DNA from 2 places in the Streptomyces sp. NPDC057638 genome. Region 2 is predicted to be linked to the other one. Evidence: riboswitches for the same ligand, from Rfam matches in the RefSeq annotation. Region 2 holds a riboswitch; the other holds the start of a gene.

Region 1 (4,388 bases), on a different contig from region 2:
AGATCCCCAAGGCCACGCCGGAGGAGTACAAGGAGATCAGCGAGGGCCACGGCCACCACTGATCGCGGGTGACCGGCCCCTCCGGCCGGTCACCGCACCGGCCGCGAGGCCGGGACACCGGTTCACCGAGCCACAGAGGCTCAGACAGATCGAGAGATCGACTGATCACACGGATCGACTGACCGACTGATCGCCACAGCGCGGAGCCCCGTCCAACCGCCGGACGGGGCTCTTCGCCGTTCCCCGCACTGGATAGGGTGGACGGTGTCCCCCGTTCGGGACACTTCCCAGTCGATTCGATGGACCCTGGAGCGGACCATGAGCGTTGAGACCCCGGCAGGCGGCGACAGCGGGCTGGCCCACTCCTGGCCCACCGTTCTCAACGCCCTCCTCGACCAGCGCGACCAGAGCGCCGACGCCACCGCCTGGGCGATGGACCGCATCCTCAGCGGTGCGGCCACCGACGCCCAGATCGCGGCCTTCGCCGTCGCCCTGCGGGCCAAGGGCGAGACCGTCGAGGAGATCTCCGGACTCGTCCGGACCATGTACGCCCACGCCCACCTCATCGACGTCCCCGGACCCAGCGTCGACATCGTCGGCACCGGCGGTGACGGCGCCAAGACCGTCAACATCTCCACCATGTCCGCGATCGTCGTCGCCGGTACGGGCGTGAAGGTCGTCAAACACGGCAACCGCGCCGCCTCCAGCGCCTCCGGCGCCTCCGACGTCCTGGAGAAGCTCGGGGTCAACCTGGAACTGTCGCCGGGGCGCGTCGCCGAGGTCGCCGAAGAGGCGGGCATCACCTTCTGCTTCGCGGTGAAGTTCCACCCCGCGCTGCGGCATGTGGCCGCCGCCCGCCGCGAGATCGGCATCCGCACCACCTTCAACTTCCTCGGCCCGCTGACCAATCCGGCCAAGGTCACCGCCCAGGCCACCGGCGTCGCCGACGCCCGCATGGCGCCGATCCTCGCGGGCGTCCTCGCCGAACGCGGCTCCACCGCGCTGGTCTTCCGGGGCGACGACGGCCTGGACGAGCTGACCACGACCGCGACCTCCCGGGTCTGGGTGGTACGGGACGGGGCCGTCCGGGAAGAGCGCTTCGACCCCCGGGATGTCGGCCTCGACCTGGTCCCGGTCGAAGCCCTGCGGGGCGCCGACGCCTCCTACAACGCGGATGTCGCCCGGCGGCTGCTCGCGGGGGAGCGGGGGCCCGTACGGGACGCGGTGCTGCTGAACTCGGCGGCCGCGCTGGTGGCGCTGGATCCGACGGCGGCGCCGCTGGCGTCGCAGCTCTCGGACGCGATGGGGCGGGCGGCGGAGTCCCTCGACTCCGGCGCGGCCGCCACCTCCCTCACCCGCTGGATCACCGCGACCACCGCCTGACCGGCCGCCCCACCCCTCGGGCCCCGGGCCGACGCCTGGGGCCCGAGGGGTGTCCGGATGGTGGGCCGGGGTTGCGGGGGGTGGGGCGGGTGACATAGCGTCCTCGCAGGTCATGAGCGACAGCGACTACGGCCCCGGCCCGCTGTCCGGCAACCCTCCGTCCGTGGCGGGGTGCCCCGGGTGAAGACCAGGCCGCTGGCAGCGAGGCCCGCGGCAAGCGCGGACCCCTGCGAACCCTGGGGTCCTGGTCCTCAAGGGAGCAGTCTCGTGAGCAAGCGAATGCGCTAGGGCTGAACGCCCCTTCTTCAGCACCCTTCTCACCCCCACCCCGGCTGGTCGCGGTCGCGGTCGCGTTGATGGAACGCGCGCGTCCCGGTCCGTACTCGGTCCCATACCTGGGTAGTTCCGACACCTCTCGACGTCTATGCCCGCGCTCCGGCGCCGGTCGAGGTATCGGTATGTCCCGGCTCCCGGCCCGGTGGGTGTCCCCGTCTTCCGCCCTGCCGCCAGGAGTTCCGTCATGTCCGCTCACGCCCACGCCGCCGCCGTCATCGACACCGCCGCCCCGCTGCCCGTCCTCGGCCGGGATGTCACCGTGCCGCTGGTCACCGGGGGCGAGGTCACCTACGCGGCGCTGGACTACGCCGCCAGCGCGCCCGCGCTCCAGCGGGTCTGGGACGATGTGGCCGCGTACGCGCCGTACTACGGCAGCGTGCACCGGGGGGCGGGCTATCTCTCGCAGCTCTCCACCGATCTCTTCGAGAACAGCCGCGCGACGGTCGCCGAGTTCCTGGACTGTCGGGACGGTGACCAGATCGTCTTCACCCGTTCCACGACCGACTCGCTCAATCTGCTGGCGGCCGTGATCCCGGCCGGGTGTGAGGTGTTCGTCTTCGAGACCGAGCACCACGCGTCGCTGCTGCCGTGGCGGGACGCGCGGGTGACGTACCTCAACGCCCCCCGTACCCCGCAGGAGGCGGTCACCACGCTGGAGCGGGCGCTGGCGGACCGGGACCCGTACGGGCCCGCGCTGGTCTGTGTGACGGGCGCGTCGAACGTGACCGGTGAGCTGTGGCCGGTACGGGAGCTGGCCGCCGCCGCGCACGCCCACGGCGCCCGGATCGTGCTGGACGCGGCGCAGCTCGCGCCGCACCACCCCGTCTCCGTCCAGGAACTGGACGTGGACTGGGTGGCGTTCTCGGGGCACAAGCTGTACGCGCCGTTCGGCGCCGGGGTGCTGGCCGGGCGGGCCGACTGGCTCCAGGAGGCGGAGCCGTACCTGGCGGGCGGCGGTGCCTCCCGTACGGTCGCGCGCCGGGCGGACGGCGGGGTGGCGGTCGAGTGGCACACCACGGCCGCCCGTCATGAGGCCGGTTCGCCGAACGTGATCGGCGCCTACTCCATCGCCTCCGCCTGCAAGGCGCTCACGGAGGCCGGGTTCGAGGGGCTCGTGGCGCGGGAGCGGGAGCTGATCGCCACCGTCCGCGAGGGGCTCGCCGCCGTCCCCGAGGTGCGGATCCTCTCCCTCTTCGGCGACGACGCGCCGCGCGTCGGCGTGATCTCCTTCGTGGTGGAGGGCTGGAACAGCTCCCACTTCGCCGCCGCGCTCTCCGCCGAGTACGGGATCGGGGTGCGCGACGGCCTCTTCTGCGCCCATCCGCTGGTGCGGACCCTGCTCGGCAGCGACGCGGAGCAGCCGGGGGAGTGCGGCGCCCCGGAAGCGGCGCCGGGCGAGCGGTCGCTGAACGCGATCCGGGTCAGCTTCGGGGCGGGCACCCCCGACGAGCACGTCGAGCGCTTCGTACGGGCCGTACGGGAACTGGTCACCGAGGGCGCCCGGTGGAACTACCGCACCGAGGACGGCCGGTGTGTCCCGGACCCCACCGGCTCGTTCTGAGCCGACAGCCGGGTCCCGATCAGCACCATCCGCATCGCGCGCTCGGTGGCGTCGGTGAGGAACTCGCCGCCCCGGCTGAGGGCTTCGGTGAGGCTGACCGGCGCGGGCAGGATCGAGCCGTAGGCGTCGACGCCCGCCGCGCGCACCTGGTGGGCGCCGTCGCCGAGGGTGCCGGCGAGGGCGAGCACGGGCCGTCCGTACCGCTTGGCGCGGCGGGCGACCTCGGCGGGGACCTTGCCGCGCGGGGTCTGGTGGTCCAGCGCGCCCTCGGCGGTGAGGATCAGATCGGCGCGGGCGAGCCGGGCGTCGAGGTCGAGATGGTCCAGCAGGACGTCGAAGCGGGGGAGCAACTGGGCGCCGAGGGCGGCCAGCCCGGCGCCGAGACCGCCGGAGGCGCCGGTTCCGGGACCGGTGTAGAGGTCGGTACGGAGGTCGAACCGGCCGCCGAGATCGCGGGTCAGAACGTCGGCCCAGTGTTCGAGGGCCGACGCGAGATGCTCGACCTGGGCGGGGGTGGCGCCCTTCTGGGGGCCGAAGACGCGGGCGACCCCGCGTTCGCCGCAGAGCACGTTGAACGGGTTGCAGGCGACGCGTATCTCCGTCTCCCACAGCCGCGGGTCGAGCCCGGAGGTGTCGATCCGGTCGAGGGAGCGCAGCCGGCCGCCGCCCCGGGGCAGCTCCCGGCCGTCGGCGTCGAGCAGCCGGGCGCCGAGCGCCTGGAGCGCGCCCGCGCCACCGTCGGAGGTGCCGGAGTCGCCACAGCCGACGAGGATCCGGCGGGCCCCGGTGTCGAGGGCGGCGCGGATCAGCTCACCGACGCCGTAGGTGGTGGTGGCGCTGGGGTCGCGCAGGTCGTGCGGGACCAGGGAGAGCCCGGCGACCGCCGCCATCTCCACCACGGCGGTGGACTCGTCGTCGCCGAGGAGGGCGAAGTGGGTGCCGACGCGGTCCCCGGTGGGGCCGGTGGCCCAGAGCGGCACGAGCCGGCCGCCGCTGGCGACCGCGAGCGCGTGGGCGGTGCCCTCGCCGCCGTCGACCAGCGGGATCAGATCGATCTCGGCGTCGGGAACCACCCGGCGGACCCCCGTGGCGATGGCCTCGGCGGCGC
Region 2 (4,388 bases):
CGGTCGGCGCCGAGCAGCCCGCGCAGCAGTCGCGCGGCGATGTCGTCGGGCAGCATCCGGAAGTAGTCCACGGGCGCCCACGGGGTGTGGGAGAAGTGGCCGATGCGCAGATCGGGCCGGAGTTCCCGGAGCATCCCGGGGACGAGCGCGAGGTGGTAGTCCTGCACGAGGACGGCGGCGCCCTCGGCCGCCCGGTCGGCGAGCGCCTCGGCGAAGGAGCGGTTGTAGCTCTCGTAGGAGGCCCACTGGCGGCGGAACTCCGCGTCGAACACCGGCTCCAGGGGGGTCTGGTAGAGCATGTGGTGGACAAACCAGAGCACCGAGTTGGCGATGCCGTTGTACGCGTCGGAGTGGACCGTCTCGTCGATCGCGAGCATCAGGACCCCCTCCTCGCCGACCCCGCGGCGCACGGCCTCGCGGTCGCCGGGACCGAGGGCGGAGCAGACCCAGAGCGCGTCGGCCTCGGCGCCGATGGCGGAGAGCCCGGAGACCAGGCCCCCGCCGCCGCGCCGGGAGGTGAGCGTCCCGTCGTCGGCGAGGGAGTACGTGACGGGGCCGCGGTTCGACGCGACGAGGATCCCGGCGGGCGCGGGCGCGGGCGCGGGTGCCGGCTCGGGATCGTCCGGGGCGGGGGCGGCGGACGGGCCGCCCGGTGCGGTGGTGCCGTCCGTTGCTGCGGGGGGCTCGGAGACCATGTCGCGAAACCTAGCCCGTCCGGTAAACCCTCAAACGTGCGTACGCCCGAGCTGGCTCACACCGGCCGCCCCCGGCCCCGGAGGCTCCGCGTACGGCTCGCGAACCGGTCCGCCCCGGCCCGGTCAGGGGCGGCGGGAGCGGAGGGCGGCGACCGCGACAACGGCGGCGGCGGTCAGGCTCAGCGCCAGGCCCGCGAGGAGCCAGAGGCGCTCGGTGACCGGGTCGCCCTGGGGGAGCCCGGTCACGGTGTCGGCGTGGGCGAGGGGGGTCAGCAGCAGCGGGGCCGAGGTCAGGGGCAGCAGGGCCAGTGCTCTTCGGGTGAGTTTCATGGAGGGGATGTTCATGGACTTATCGGTTTTATCCCGCCTTATGCGGCACGACGCGCCGCGTACTCACTGATCTCGCGCATCGGCGGGCGCTCCTCCGTGTCCACCGCGTGGGTCCGGGGGACGAACCCCTCCTCCGCCCGTTCGAACTGGGTCAGCGCCGGGCGCACCAAATGACCACGGGAGAGGCGGAGCTGGGCGGTGCGGTAGATCGCCGCCGCCATCCGGCCCAGCGCCTGCCCGTCCTGGTGGCGATGGCGGCGGGAGCCCACATCGACCTGCGCCAGGGCGTCCAGGCCCACCGTGTGCAGCGCGTCCACCAGCAGGCCCAACTCCACTCCGTAACCGACAGGGAAGGGAAGCCGCTCCAGCAGCGAGCGCCGCGCCGCGTACTCGCCGCCCAGCGGCTGGACGAAGCCCGCCAGCGCCGGCCAGTGCAGATTGAGCAGCGGCCGGGCCACCAGCTCGGTGACACGGCCTCCCTGACCTGCGGCATCACCCAGGGGGCGGTCATACATCGCCTTCACGAAGGCCACCTCGGGATCGGTCAGCAGCGGCCCGGCTATCCCCGTGACGAAGTCCGCGGAGAAGTTCTCCAGATCGGCGTCCACAAAGCAGACGACCTCTCCCTTGGTGACCATGAGTGATCGCCACAGGACCTCGCCCTTGCCGGGCAGCGCGGGGATCCGGGGCAGGATCGAGTCCCGGTGCACCACCCGCGCCCCGGCCGCCGCCGCCACCTCGGCGGTGCGGTCGGTGGAACCGGAGTCGATCACCACCAGTTCATCGACGAACGGCACCGCCTCCATCAGCTCCCGGCGGATGACGGTGACGATCTCCCCGACCGTCGCCTCCTCGTTGAGCGCGGGCAGGACCACGCTGACCGTCGTCGAGCGCTTGGCCTCCAGCAGCGCGCCCAGGGGACGATCGGCCGCCGTCCAGGAGCGTCCGGCCAGCCAGCGCTCCACCTCTTCGAGCACGTTTCGCCACTCCACTCGCGTCCGTCTGTGATCCATCTCGCGGTGCGGACCTCTGTCTCAACCGCTAGGGCATTCGGTTACAGTCTTGAACAACACGGAGGCCCGGCGCATGTCGGGGTCCTTCGTTCCGCGTCGGCCGACCGGTCCGTCCTCCCTTCACGGGGGCCCGGGGTCCGCCGCTCACAACCGAATAGCGCTCATCCAGAGGGGCAGAGGGATACGGCCCGTTGAAGCCCCGGCAACCCTCCAGCCGGTCTCCGTCGCCATACAGGCGCCGCGAGGCTCCCGGCTTGGGAAGGTGCCAAATCCGTCTCATGGCGAAACGCGCCATGAGGAAGATGAGGAGAAAGGGCCTCGCCTCCATGGCTGTGCAGACTTCGACCGACACCCCCCTCCGCCTCGGCCCCGCCGTCGGCCTCTCCTGTCGTGAGTGCGGAGAGCGCTTCGACCTCGGCCCGATCTTCGCCTGCGCCTCCTGCTTCGGCCCGCTGGAAGCGGCGTACGAACTCCCCGAGGGCGACCCCGAGGCGCTGCGCAAGGCGATCGAGGCCGGACCGGCGAACATCTGGCGGTACGCGCCGCTGCTGCCCGTCCCCGCCGATGTCGCCGAGCGGCCCAATCTCAACCCCGGCTTCACCAAGCTGGTCAAGGCCGACAACCTCGCCCGTGAACTCGGGGTCACCGGCGGTCTCTACGTCAAGGACGACTCCGGCAACCCGACCCACTCCTTCAAGGACCGGGTCGTCGCCATCGCCGTCGAGGCCGCCCGCGCCTTCGGTTTCACCACCCTCTCCTGCTCCTCCACCGGCAACCTCGCGGGCGCCGTCGGCGCCGCCGCCGCCCGTGCCGGACTGCGCTCCTGCGTCTTCATCCCGCACGACCTGGAGCAGGGCAAGGTCGTCATGGCCGCCGTCTACGGGGGCGAGCTGGTCGGCATCGAGGGCACCTATGACGACGTGAACCGTTTCTGCTCCGAGCTGATCGGCGACCCGCTCGGCGAGGGCTGGGGCTTTGTCAACGTCAACCTCCGCCCCTACTACGCGGAGGGCTCCAAGACCCTCGCCTACGAGATCTGCGAGCAGCTCGGCTGGCGGCTGCCGGACCAGATCGTCATCCCCATCGCCTCCGGCTCCCAGCTCACCAAGATCGACAAGGGGCTTCAGGAGCTGATCAGGCTCGGACTGGTCGAGGACCGCCCGTACAAGATCTTCGGCGCGCAGGCGCTGGGCTGCTCCCCGGTGGCCGCCGCCTTCAAGGCCGGACACGACGTCGTACGCCCGGTGAAGCCCGACACCATCGCCAAGTCGCTGGCGATCGGCAACCCGGCCGACGGGCCGTATGTCCTGGACATCGCCCGGCGCACCGGGGGAGCGGTCGAGGACGTCACGGACGAGGAGGTCGTGGACGCGATCAAGCTGCTCGCCCGGACCGAGGGGATCTTCGCGGAGACCGCGGGCGGGGTGACCGTCGGGGTGACCCGCAAGCTGATCGAGAACGGGGTGCTCGACCCCTCGCTGACCACCGTCGTCCTCAACACCGGGGACGGGCTCAAGACCCTGGACGCGGTCGCCCCGACGACCGGTCCTTCGGCGACGATCCGGCCGAGCCTGGACGCGTTCCGCGCGGCGGGGCTGGCGGGCTAGTCACGATCCGGGCGCCCGGGGCGCCGGGACCCGCCGCGCGGGTCCGCCCCCGGGCCGGGTCCGCCCCCGGCTCCCGTGCGCCGGTCTTTCGGGACCGGCGCCCACCCCCACCTCCTCCTGTTCCCCTCTCTCTGGGAGATCCGAGAATGAGCGTCACCGTCCGTATCCCGACCATCCTGCGCACCTACACCGGCGGCAAGGCCGAGGTCCCCGCCGAGGGGACGACCCTCTCCGAGGTGATCGCCGACCTGGAGCAGAACCACACCGGTATCGCCGCGCGCGTCCTGGACGACGAGGGCAAGCTGCGCCGCTTCGTCAATGTCTATGTGAACGACGACGATGTCCGCTTCGAGCAGGGCCTCCAGACGGCGACGCCGGACGGCGCCGGGATCTCGATCATCCCGGCGGTCGCGGGCGGCTGACCCCTCGCGGCGCCCCGGACGGCCCCCGCGCCCCCCGCTATGGGGTGACCACCCCACCGGGTGATCACCGTGGGGCCACCGGATCGCCGTACCCGGACGATTACCTTACGTAATCCAGAGAATTGCCCTCTCCGTCAGAGAAACGGAGGGGGCAATTCTGCATGGTTGAGCACGCTACAGTTGGGGAACGCGCGATGCTCGCCCTTGCTGAGCCGCCTATGAGAATGCGCCCTGGGGCGATAAGAAGCAGCCAATATGCTCCGGTGATTGTCTTGTAAGTCTCCTTTGTCGGGCCCGACTTGCCCCGGAATTGCTTGAATT

The links. Region 2 has a riboswitch for S-adenosylmethionine ahead of thrC (threonine synthase). Riboswitches for the same ligand answer to the same signal wherever they lie in the genome.
Region 1: linked by a shared signal. The riboswitch ahead of ACFVIM_RS07455 (aminotransferase class V-fold PLP-dependent enzyme) and the one ahead of thrC (threonine synthase) in region 2 are both predicted to bind S-adenosylmethionine.

Annotation. Positions count from the first base shown of each region.
Region 1 is NZ_JBHVHF010000033.1:4,897-9,284, forward strand. It holds gene ACFVIM_RS07445 (cytochrome bc complex cytochrome b subunit) at 1-62, shown strand, start outside; gene trpD (anthranilate phosphoribosyltransferase) at 319-1,383, shown strand; SAM riboswitch class IV at 1,492-1,609, shown strand; gene ACFVIM_RS07455 (aminotransferase class V-fold PLP-dependent enzyme) at 1,904-3,280, shown strand; gene ACFVIM_RS07460 (glycerate kinase) at 3,229-4,388, opposite strand, start outside.
Region 2 is NZ_JBHVHF010000023.1:2,531-6,918, reverse strand. It holds gene ACFVIM_RS05700 (trehalose-6-phosphate synthase) at 1-578, opposite strand, end outside; gene ACFVIM_RS05695 (hypothetical protein) at 819-1,025, opposite strand; gene ACFVIM_RS05690 (glucosyl-3-phosphoglycerate synthase) at 1,064-2,002, opposite strand; SAM riboswitch class I at 2,197-2,347, shown strand; gene thrC (threonine synthase) at 2,341-3,645, shown strand; gene ACFVIM_RS05680 (MoaD/ThiS family protein) at 3,792-4,067, shown strand.